2 regions of the Neobacillus sp. Soil_C_43 genome follow, and region 1 is predicted to be linked to the other one. Evidence: riboswitches for the same ligand, from Rfam matches in the RefSeq annotation. Region 1 holds a riboswitch; the other holds the start of a gene.

Region 1 (5,813 bases):
CTGACAGCGAAAACAGGGATTTCTACATTAGCCAAAAAGGTTCGAAGCGCATCTTCACTTTCTAATTCAAACGATAAGACAGCTCCCGGCCCCGCTGCTTGCTTGTTCTGGATGTGATATTGAGGGTGACTTTCGAGCCCAGGATAATGCACCTTTTTCACAAGCGGATGTTCATCTAAAAATTTTGCGAGTTTAATAGCTGATTTCTGTGATTGTTCTAGCCGAACGTGAAGTGTCTTTATCCCTCTTAGTACGAGCCAGGCATCCTGGACGCCCAATATAGCACCAAATCCATTCTGTAAAAAGCCTAATCTTTTCGCCAAGTCTTCATCCTTAACCACAGCGAGACCCGCAACGACATCACTATGCCCAGATAAAAATTTCGTTGCGCTATGCAGGACTACATCAGCCCCTAATTCCAAAGGCTTTTGATGAGAAGGGGTAAGAAACGTATTATCAACAAAGGTTAACGCGCCAATTTCCTTTGCTAAACTGCTAATTGCCTCAATATCAGTCACTTTCATTAATGGATTGGAGGGTGTTTCCACATAAAATGCTTTTGTATTCGGCAAAATCGCTTGTTTTACTTCGTCTAAATTGGTCATATCCACAAAGGTATGTTCAATACTGAACCGGGAAAGGACCTGTGTGACCATCCGAAACGTACCGCCATATACATCTTCAGTAATGACAATATGATCACCAGCGGAAAGCAGAAGGAAGGCTGTCGAAATGGCGGCCATACCAGATGAAAAAGCAAAGCCTTTTAAACCACCCTCCAGCTCTGCAATCACATCTTCCAATGCTTCCCTTGTTGGATTTAAGCTGCGGCCATAATCGTATTTACCGAACTGGTCGAAATCAAATTGGTGGAAGGTGGATGCATGCTGAATGGGCACACTAACAGCACCCGTTGTCGGGTCCACTTTATGCTGATTATGAAGAAGCCTTGTTTCAAAGGTGTATTCCTCGTGTGACATTACACAATCACTCCTTCTTTCACGTTCTCGAACGCCTTTTTCAAGTCTTCAATTAAGTCTTGAGGATCTTCAATCCCAACGGAAAAACGTAATAAACGATTACAAACTCCAGATTGAATTCGTATTTCTTCCGGAATATCCGCATGTGTTTGTGTAGCAGGATACGTAATAAAGCTTTCCGTTCCACCGAGACTTTCTGCAAACGTAATGAGCGATAATCCTTGTAGGAATGGATTCACCCATGCTTCATCTTTTACTCGGAAAGAAACCATTCCACCGCGTCCAGGATATAGAACATCTGTCACATCTTCATGATTAGAAAGATACTCTACCACAGCTTTTGCATTCTTTTCGTGTCTTTCCATTCTAAGCGATAGAGTTTTCATTCCGCGCATTAACAGCCAGGAGTCAAATGGGCTAAGTACGGCACCCGCACCGTTATGATGAAAAGCTAATGCTTCACATAGTTCCTTTCCTTTAGCAACAATCAATCCTGCAAGTACGTCGTTATGACCACCCAGGTACTTCGTTGCACTATGAATAACGATATCAGCCCCGAGCTTAATGGGTTGCTGTAATAGTGGAGTATAGAAGGTATTATCAACAATCAAGAGTATTCCGTGCTCCTTTGCAATTTGAGAAACAGCGGCAATGTCCGATTGCTGCATGAGGGGATTAGTAGGAGTCTCCAAAAAAATGGCCTTTGTTTGTGGAGTAATCTTCCCTTCGATTTCTTCCGGACAACAGGTATTTACATATTGAGTGTTTAATCCCCATTTTTTAAAGCCTTGTTCTAATAAGCGATAGGTACCGCCATATAAATCTTCGCTAACAAGCCATTCATCTCCCGATTGAAATAAGGAAAGAATTGTGAAAATAGCAGCCATACCTGAACTGCAGGCAAAGCCTTGATCACCTGATTCTAAATCAGCAATCGTTTTTTCCAGGAGCTGACGCGTTGGGTTCCCTGTTCGACTATAGTCAAACCCTGTTGATTGCCCGATGCCTTCGTGTCGATAAGCAGTAGAAAAATAAACAGGCGGGTTCACTGTACCTGTCGCTGTCTCGCTGCGGTTTCCAATTTGGGCTAGTTTTGTGTCAATTTTGTACATAACGCACACTCCTTAAAGTTTGTTGTAATTAGAGTTAGTTTGCTAACTTTAACGCTACAGGGCGCTAAAGCTTTCAGATAAATAAAAAAAGTCTTCTTATAAGAAGAAGACTTTTGTACGTACGACCAAATTGTCATTCTTCTTATCTTGCAAATTAGTAAAATTTGCAGGACTTAGCACCTTTTCAATGAACGGATCGTTCTTTGAAGGTTGCTGAGGCGTCGCAGGGCCATTCCCTCAACCTCTCTTGATAAGAAATCAATTATTTAGATTATTTATAAAATTTACTACAAATTGGGGGGGATGTCAATTTGTTTTTATCTTAATGAGGAAACTTTAGTTATAACGGAGAGGACAAAATATTTAATTTATTATCTTAAAATTTATTGACAGTAATAGTTTATGGATTTATTATTAGTTATAACGAACGTTCTTGATAAAGAACTAATCTGGGTAATAAGTTACATAGAACGACAGTTTAAAAACTTAATTATACTAAATTTCAGGTATATCGGATTAGATATGATTCCTGATAATTAAGTGTGGTCTTACTGTTCTTTTTAGTGAACTAATAATGAAGTTGAAAATAATAAATGCTATGAATTTTTTTGATTGGCAGGAGGAAAAGATGAGCGCAATAGCCGGAATATATCATTTAAATAATGAACCTATCAATCTAGAGCAAGGAAACCGGATGATGAAAGAATTAGAAAAATATCCGGCCGATGATATTCAAACTTGGCATAACGACAAAGTCTTCCTTGGCTGCCATGCACAGTGGATTACACCGGAATCAGTTGGTGAAAAACTTCCTTACTATGACCATCAACGGAAGTTAGCCATTACCGCTGATGCAATTATTGATAATAGGGATGAATTGTTTGAGAGATTACAAGTTGATAAAAGGAAAAGAAAAGAGATCACTGATAGTGAATTGATTTTGCTTTCTTATCATAAATGGGGAGAAGACTGTCCGAAATTCCTAATTGGAGACTTCGCCTTTATGATTTGGGATGAAACAAAGCAAAAACTATTTGGTGCGAGGGATTTTTCCGGTGCCAGGACCCTTTATCTTTTTCGAGACAAACAAAGGGTTGTTTTTTGCACAACGATTAAACCATTATTTTCCTTACCATATATTCAGAAAAAATTAAATGAACATTGGTTAGCAGAATATCTTGCTATCTCAAACATGATTGACAACATAGATCCATCTTCAACGGTCTATAAAGACTTAGAACAACTACCTCCTTCACATACAATTTCAGTATCAAACGGGCGAATTACAATCTCAAAATTTAATGTAATTGAAATTACAGATTTAGGACTAAAAACTAATGAAGATTACGAAGAAGCTTTTAGGGATGTAGTCGATAAAGCTGTAAGATCAAGACTCCGAACACATCGTCGTGTGGGTGCACATTTAAGTGGAGGGTTAGATTCAAGTACAGTTGTTAGTTTTGCAGCCAAAGCTTTGAGTGAGAAAAATAGGAAATTACATACGTATAGTTCTGTACCTGTTGATGACTTTTTAGATTGGACACGGGCTCATACAATGGCTGACGAGAGACCGTACATACAGTCAACGGTCCAATATGTTGGTAATATTACAGAGCAGTATTTGGACTTTAAAGGAAAAACCCCCTACTCAGAAATTGATGATTGGCTTGAAACTATGGAAATGCCTTACAAATTTTTCGAAAATTCAATATGGGTTAAAGGAATTTATGAAAAAGCACAACAGGATGGGATAGGAGTGCTATTAGGAGGAGCAAGAGGAAACTTTACCATCTCTTGGGGGCCTGCATTAGACTATTATGCATTTCTATTAAAGAAGTTTAACCTGTATCGGCTCTTTCGTGAAGTAAATATATATAGTAAAAATATTGGTGCGGAAAGATCTAAAATCTTAAAAGTAGTTGGAAAAAAGGCATTCCCACTTCTAAAAGATCTATTTCCTCCAAAATACCAATACGACCTGCCAGTATTAATTAATTCTGAATTTGCCAAGAAAACTAATGTTTTTTCTGCATTAGAGGAATCTGGTTTAAACACTGGAAATTCCATAGCTCGTAATATACATGAAATACGAGGAAATCATTTTGGACAAATAAATTTATGGAACACAACAGGTACCAGTGGGACAAAATTATCATTACGTTATTCAGTACAGAGCCACGATCCTACAAATGATTTACGAGTTATTCGCTTTTGCTTATCCACTCCTATTGAACAATTTGTTCAGAATGGATTAGATAGAGCACTTATCCGTAGGGCAACAAATACCTATCTTCCTGATGATGTTAGGTTAAATCAACGTGTTAGGGGAATACAAGCTGCAGATGTGGTACATCGAATGAAGCCTTCTTGGAATGAATTTATTGAAGAGCTTAGACAGGTTAGTGTAAATCCATTAGCCTCAGAATTCCTAAATATGGAGGTAATTAAGGATGCACTAACCAAGATCAAGGACGAACCACGTCCAGAGTATGCATTTAATCCTGATTTTAGAATATTAATGCGAAGTCTAATTATCACTCGATTTTTAAATACCATTAATTGAAAGGAGGTGAGTTTTATGAAAAAGAATTGGCAAGCGCCTACATTAGAAGTACTAGATATTAAAATGACAATGGCTGGCCCAGGTATAGCTATTGTTGATCAGGTATACGAAGATGAGGATGAAAGAGGAGCACTTCACCACAGTTAAATAATTATTCAAAATTAAGGTTATTAGCACGCCCTTATACATATGAAAAAGTATAAGGGTTTTTTATCACATAGAGAATAAGTTGGAGTGAAATTTATGATTGGAACCGAGAAAAGAACGGTTTACACAGCATTTGGCCTAAGGATTTCAAGTGATATCCTCCTTCCAGAGTTAGACCAATGTAGCAACATAGAAGATAATGTGGATTTAGAAATTAAATATGGTGATTTGTCCGAAACCTGGAATAGATTATCATACCCTGAAGCAGTATTCATTGTTAAAGATGACTTCATAATGTTTCAAATCCCTGATACTGCGACGTTTTGTATACAAAATAGCAAAAAAATCATTGTCTGCCCAATAAATGGTGCAGATCTTGGGAAGATCCGACTGTACATCCTTGGTACATGTATGGGAGCCATTTTGCTGCAAAATAGGTTATTACCATTACATGGAAGTGCTGTTGAAATCAATGGGGAGGCATATGCTTTTATTGGTGAGTCGGGTGCTGGGAAGTCTACATTGGCTGCAGCCTTTTTAAACAATGGATACAAACTATTGAGTGATGACGTTATTGCTGTTTCATTATCAAACGATAATATTCCTCATGTTATTCCTTCTTTTCCACAGCAAAAGTTGTGGCATGAGAGTTTAGATCAATTTGGTATGGATACAGCCGATCTAAAGCCTTTATTTGATAGGGAAACAAAATATGCAGTACCCATTCCAACAAAGTTCTGTGAGAAACCCTTACCACTAGCAGGGATATTTGAACTAGTAAAAACACATAATGAAGAAATTGAGATGCATAAAATTGGAAAGTTGGAGTGTTTTCTGACTTTGTTAAATCATACGTACCGAAAGTCATTAATCAGGCGTCTTGGTTTAGAAGAATGGCACTTTACATATTCATCTAGAGTCTTAAGTAATATAGAAATCTTTAAATTACAACGCCCAACTTCGACATTTACAGCTCAAAATCTATTAACTTTAATTTTAAATACTATCAAA
Region 2 (5,813 bases), on a different contig from region 1:
GGTGCACTGGCAGGGACTACTTTTCCTATCAATCGTGAACGTGTGGCAGAACTGTTAGGGTTCGAAACCGTGTATCCAAACAGTATGGATGCTGTCAGCGACCGCGATTTTATTCTTGAATTCTTATCAATTGGTTCTATCATCATGACGCATATTTCTCGTTTCTCCGAAGAATTAGTGATCTGGTCCAGCCAAGAATTCCAATTTGTTGAACTGGATGATTCCTTCTGTACAGGCTCGAGTATTATGCCGCAAAAGAAGAATCCAGACGTACCAGAGCTGCTTCGTGGAAAAACAGGCCGTACGTATGGCAATTTGATTGGGCTGCTGACTGTTTTGAAAGGTTTGCCGCTTGCCTACAATAAGGACTTACAAGAAGATAAAGAAGGTATGTTTGATACGGTAGAAACATTGGAAGGTTCTTTAAAACTATTGGCTCCAATGATTGAAACGATGACGGTTAAAAAAGATGTGATGCGTAAAGCAATTAACAACGACTTCTCGAATGCTACGGATATTGCCGATTATCTGGTAACTAAGGGGTTACCGTTCCGTGAGGCCCATGAGGTTATTGGAAAAATTGTTTTATACTCGATCCAGTCTAATAAGTTTTTGCTTGATTTAAGCTTTGAAGAATATCAAGATTTCAGTCCTTTATTTGAAGAGGATATTTACGAGGTTTTAGCCCCAGAACACGTAGTTGCGGTTCGAAATAGCTTTGGTGGTACGGCTCCAGAGCAGGTTGGGAAGCAAATCGAGCTTGCTGAGGGAAAACTGAAACGATAAAATGTGAGAAACCTGCCATTGGCAGGTTTCTTTTTGCTCATGAAAAGGGGCTGTATCGCGATATCTACACACTTTTGCGTTTTATCTACACATTTTTATAATATATCTACACAAATTCATGATATATCTACAAATTACCGATCCCCTTTTATTTATTTCAATGGAAAGATACAATAGTTTTATGAATATTGTGCTTGAGGAGTGATTTTCCATTAGCAGTTTTCTTTTTGATTTACTAATTGATCTAGCAGGGGGAGTCATTGAATTTTTCATTCCTGATTGGTCACCTAAATCGAAATTTGACAAGAATATAATCAGATTAAGGGAAGAAGACTGGTTTGCTACACTGGAAAAGGATGTTAGATACTCATATATCATTCACCAAAATAGAAAGGTGAAGCGGTTTTTAAGCATGGAGAAAAATATTAAAATGATTATCAGTATGGATTTTGAGAGGGGAAATTTTATCAATTTAGTAAAAGAAGAGCATGCCAAATTTACAGGTGTACGATCGTAATGAATTGAAAGAATATATTGACATTTAACATTACATCAACTAAAATTTTCTTTATAACTTGGAAATTTAATGAAAAATCAAATAAAAACTCTTATCCAGAGTGGTGGAGGGACTAGGCCCGATGAAACCCGGCAACCTTCAAGGTATTCCTTGAAAAGGTGCTAATTCCTGCAGGTTATTTTTAACCTGATAGATAAGAGGAGGAATCCAACCCTCTTCTTATTGAAGAGGGTTTTTCTTTTTGAAAAATAAACAGCTTCGTGTCAAAAATCGTGTAGTGAAGGGATGGATGTATGTGTCTGCAATCAAAGTAGCAATCCTTGGATTTGGAACAGTTGGTGAAGGAGTTTATCGAACAATACAATCACACAGTGAGGAGCTTACAGCTACATTGGGCAAAAAGGTTGAAGTTGCCGCTGTTCTCATCAGAAACACGCAAAAGAAAAGAAATATTAGTGAAAATGTATTAGTAACAACAGAATTTGCGGATATCTTAAATCTCGAACAGCTTGATGTTGTTGTGGAGGCTATTGTCGATAAAGAGCCGACATTTACATTTTTAAAATCAGCCATACAGCGGGGCTGCCACATCATTACAGCAAATAAGGAAATGTTTGCCCATCACGGGAAAGAACTTCTTGATCTTGCAGCAGAGAAAAAGGTTTCTGTTGGATTTGAAGCAACCGTAGCAGGTGGAATTCCCGTTATTCAAACACTTAGACAGCTTTTAAATATTAATCGTGTCAAGCAGGTCAGAGGAATTCTAAATGGAACCTCCAATTTTATTCTTACCGAAATGAGGGAGAAAAAGCAGTCATTTGCACAGGCGTTAATATTAGCCCAAGAGAATGGCTATGCTGAAGCTGACCCAACAAATGATGTGGAGGGCTTTGATGCCTTTTATAAAACCATGATTTTAAGCAGACTTGCATTTGGAGAAGAACCTAATTGGCAGGAGGTTGAACGTGAGGGGATCACGTCAATCACAAGTGAATTGATTGATGCTGTCGATAGGGCAGAACTACGGTTCAAACATATTGCGAGTATCACAAGGCTGGACGGTCAAATAAAAGCAACGGTCAAACCAGCTCTTGTGGGAAAAGAGCATCCATTTTATCATGTAGAAGGCGTTCAGAACGCAGTAAATGTCCAATCGGATATTGTAGGTGAAATTACGCTTCAGGGGCCGGGAGCTGGAATGTTTCCTACGGCGAGTGCTGTCATTGAGGATTTAGTCTATGTGTGTCAAAATTCCCCAGTTAAACAGAATAATACGTGTTCTCAAGTAGCGGTAACGGGGTTTAGTAAGAGTGACAAGAAGGAAACGTGGCTGGTGCATGGAGTGATGCATAAACAGGTGACTCCTTCCATTACTTGGATTGAAGAAGTGGCGGAGGAAACGTTTGTAATCAAAGCGACAGATAGAGAAATTGGCCTTTTGGCCAAACAAAATAATCTTATCTATTATCCGATTATAGGAGAATATGAGAGAGTGAAACAAATAAAAACGCTTAAGGCTTTATAAGAGTCTACAAATAATGAAAGAGCTATATGGCTCTTTTTTTTATTTTAAGAAAGCCAGGCTCTAGATCTACTTTTTTCAGAGAGAAGAAGGAAAAAGTAGAAGTAGCAAGGCTCTAGATCTACTTTTTTCAGAGAAAAGAAGAAAAAAGTAAAAGTAGCGAGGTTCTAGATCTACTTTTTTCAGAGAGAAGAAGGAAAAAGTAGAAGTAGCAAGGCTCTAGATCTACTTTTTATAGAGAGAAGAAGGGAAAAGTAGAAGTAGCAAGGCTCTAGATCTACTTTTTATAGAGAAAAGAAGGAAAAAGTAGAAGTAACAAGGGGCTCTAGATCTACTTTTTATAGAGAAAAGAAGGAAACAGTAGAAGTAGCAAGGCTCTAGATCTACTTTTTTCAGAGAAAAGAAGAAAAAAGTAAAAGTAGCGAGGTTCTAGATCTACTTTTATCAGGGAGAAGAAGGAAAAAGTAGAAGTAGCAAACTTCTAAATCTACTTTTTTTATTTGAACAAGATGTAGAAATTTAATTCAATAGTCACGGATATTCCGTGTTTATCCACCGCATTATCCACATCAAAAGTCCTGTTTTAAAGGTATTCCACAGACTTATTCACAATATCCACAAAAATCAGAATAATTATCCACAAGTATCTAATATTAACAACTTATTAAGTTCACATATTATTCAACTTTCTAACATTAATATGTTAAGAAACTGTGAAAGCCGTTGTCATTTAAAGTACAGGAGAGTATATTATAAGTGTAGAGAAGATAGTGAAACAATTCACAAACAAAGAAACACAAACTAACTTCCCTATACGACACAGCTAGCTGAACACCCCTCATCGAAAGGGGAAAGAACTTATCATTACACTTTATTGTGAAAGTGTTCACAAATAAAATAATTGGAGATGATTGTGATGAGATGGTATAAAACCCCTCAAGCAGCCGTTGTTTGGACAGTTCTAAGAGTTTGGCTTGGATTACAATGGATTGAAGCAGGATATCATAAATTAACCGGTGAATTTGATGCTGGCGGATTTTTAAAAGGTGCACTCGCAAATGCAACGGGTGATCATCCAGCAGTGCAAGCATGGTACGCAGATTTCTTACAACAATTTGCTATTCCAAATGTTCAAATCTTTAACGTATTAATTCCTTGGGGAGAATTACTTGTTGGTTTAGGATTAGTTGTTGGATTAGCCACTCTTCCAGCATTAATCGCCGGTGCATTTATGAACTTAAACTTCATGCTGGCAGGCACAACAAGCACGAACCCAATTCTTTATACAGCAGCAATGATCCTTCTATTCGTAGGAACTGGAGCTTACCTCTTCGGTCTTGACCGATACACAGTTCCGTTTATCAAAGGCTATTTCCAAAAGACACCTGTAAAAAATGTGAACACTAATTAACAGTATAACGAGTTCTAACAGCTCAGCACGCTGAAGCCTCTCATTAGAGCTCGCTGATATACCATTTATTTCCCCCCTTTTATATACTTTAAGAAGCAGGGCAAAGCCTGCTTCTCTTTTTTTATTCTTATCTTTTCTTATTCTTCACACGCTGGTTAGCGGCATTAGCACGGGCTTGTGCTTCAAGATCTGCATGATCAGCAAATTCTTGTGAGTATTCTACATCATTTCCATCTGTTTTCATATTTTTCGGTGTTTGTGGAAGTGATGCTTTATTATTTTTGTGAGAACCTCCATTATGCATTCGACCCATTACTAAAACCCCTTTCAATTTCAGCTAGAGGGAGAAAGATATCTCTCACTCCCTAATAGCTTTTACAATTTGAAAGGGGCTCATTAATGGAAAAACTTTAAATTAATTTTTTGTATACGTATGGAATTCCGTCACTTACAGCTTAGTTTTGCTGTCATGATAGCCGGCAGCACGGTCAGCCATCTTAAAATCACGCTGGTATAAAACCTCTTGTGTACTTGTTAAGGTATATTTACCTCTACCCAAATCTTTTTTCTTTTTTCCCGCCATTTTGCTCATTCCTTTCAACATTTTTTGTTTGTTAATTGTCATCAAGCTAAGTGGTAAAAATGAAGCACTAAATATGTACTTATTTCCATTTTTACCTTTTAAGAAAGGAATGATACTTTTTTTAGGAAAATATATTTTTTAATGCTTTTTCTAAAGTAGGGTACTGGAATTGGAATCCATGATCTAAAAGTTTATTCGGTAAAACCTTTTGCCCATCTACCACTAAGGTGCTCATTTCACCAAGGAGCAAACGAAGGGCGAAACTAGGAACAGGAAGCCAGTGCGGTCGATGCAATACTTGAGCAAGTGTCTTGCCCAAATCGCTCATCATCACAGGATTTGGAGCAGTGAAATTTACAGGGCCTTGAATTTGTTTATTTTCCATTGCAAAAATAATACCTTTTACTACATCCTCAAGGTGAATCCATGACATCCACTGTTTGCCACTTCCAATATTGCCTCCTATAAACCACTTATAAGGCATCAGCATCTTAGGAAGAGCTCCAGCATCCTTTTCAAGAATGATACCAAATCTGCATAAGACCGTTCTAATTCCTAATGAAACCGCCTTGCTCGCTTCTTGTTCCCAGTTTACGACTGTTTCTGCTAAAAAATCCGTGCCTAGTTTTTCGTTATTTTCAGTAAAAACTTTTGTTTCTGATGTTCCGTATATACCAATCGCACTGGCGTTAATAAGCACCTGCGGTTTCCGGTCTAATTGGTTTACTATGTCCAGGACTGCATCAACTGCTTCCATTCGACTAGATAAAATTTTACTTTTTCTCTCTTCGGTCCAGCGCCCACTGTTAATCGATTCACCTGCGAGGTTTATAAAGATATCCGTATCTTGGAGGTCTATAACAGGGTTCGCATTATCAGTTAACCACTGCGTATATCGAATGTTGGCCTTCTCGTTAGATTTTCTTGCTCGGCGAGTTAAAATAACTATTTCATGTTCATACTTACTTAGTTCATTGACAAGTGCCCTCCCAAC

The links. Region 1 has a riboswitch for S-adenosylmethionine ahead of AC3A54_RS14530 (methionine biosynthesis PLP-dependent protein). Riboswitches for the same ligand answer to the same signal wherever they lie in the genome.
Region 2: another riboswitch for S-adenosylmethionine. It lies ahead of AC3A54_RS15200 (homoserine dehydrogenase); the one in region 1 lies ahead of AC3A54_RS14530 (methionine biosynthesis PLP-dependent protein).

The regions. Positions count from the first base shown of each region.
Region 1 is NZ_JBDGJV010000010.1:83,573-89,385, reverse strand. It holds gene metC (cystathionine beta-lyase) at 1-980, opposite strand, end outside; gene AC3A54_RS14530 (methionine biosynthesis PLP-dependent protein) at 980-2,092, opposite strand; SAM riboswitch class I at 2,232-2,349, opposite strand; gene AC3A54_RS14525 (asparagine synthase-related protein) at 2,721-4,655, shown strand; gene AC3A54_RS14520 (paeninodin family lasso peptide) at 4,671-4,802, shown strand; gene AC3A54_RS14515 (aldolase) at 4,899-5,813, shown strand, end outside.
Region 2 is NZ_JBDGJV010000011.1:24,254-30,066, reverse strand. It holds gene argH (argininosuccinate lyase) at 1-786, shown strand, start outside; SAM riboswitch class I at 1,392-1,503, shown strand; gene AC3A54_RS15200 (homoserine dehydrogenase) at 1,545-2,828, shown strand; gene AC3A54_RS15195 (DoxX family membrane protein) at 3,742-4,236, shown strand; gene AC3A54_RS15190 (YfhD family protein) at 4,364-4,549, opposite strand; gene AC3A54_RS15185 (YfhE family protein) at 4,685-4,819, opposite strand; gene AC3A54_RS15180 (TIGR01777 family oxidoreductase) at 4,941-5,813, opposite strand, start outside.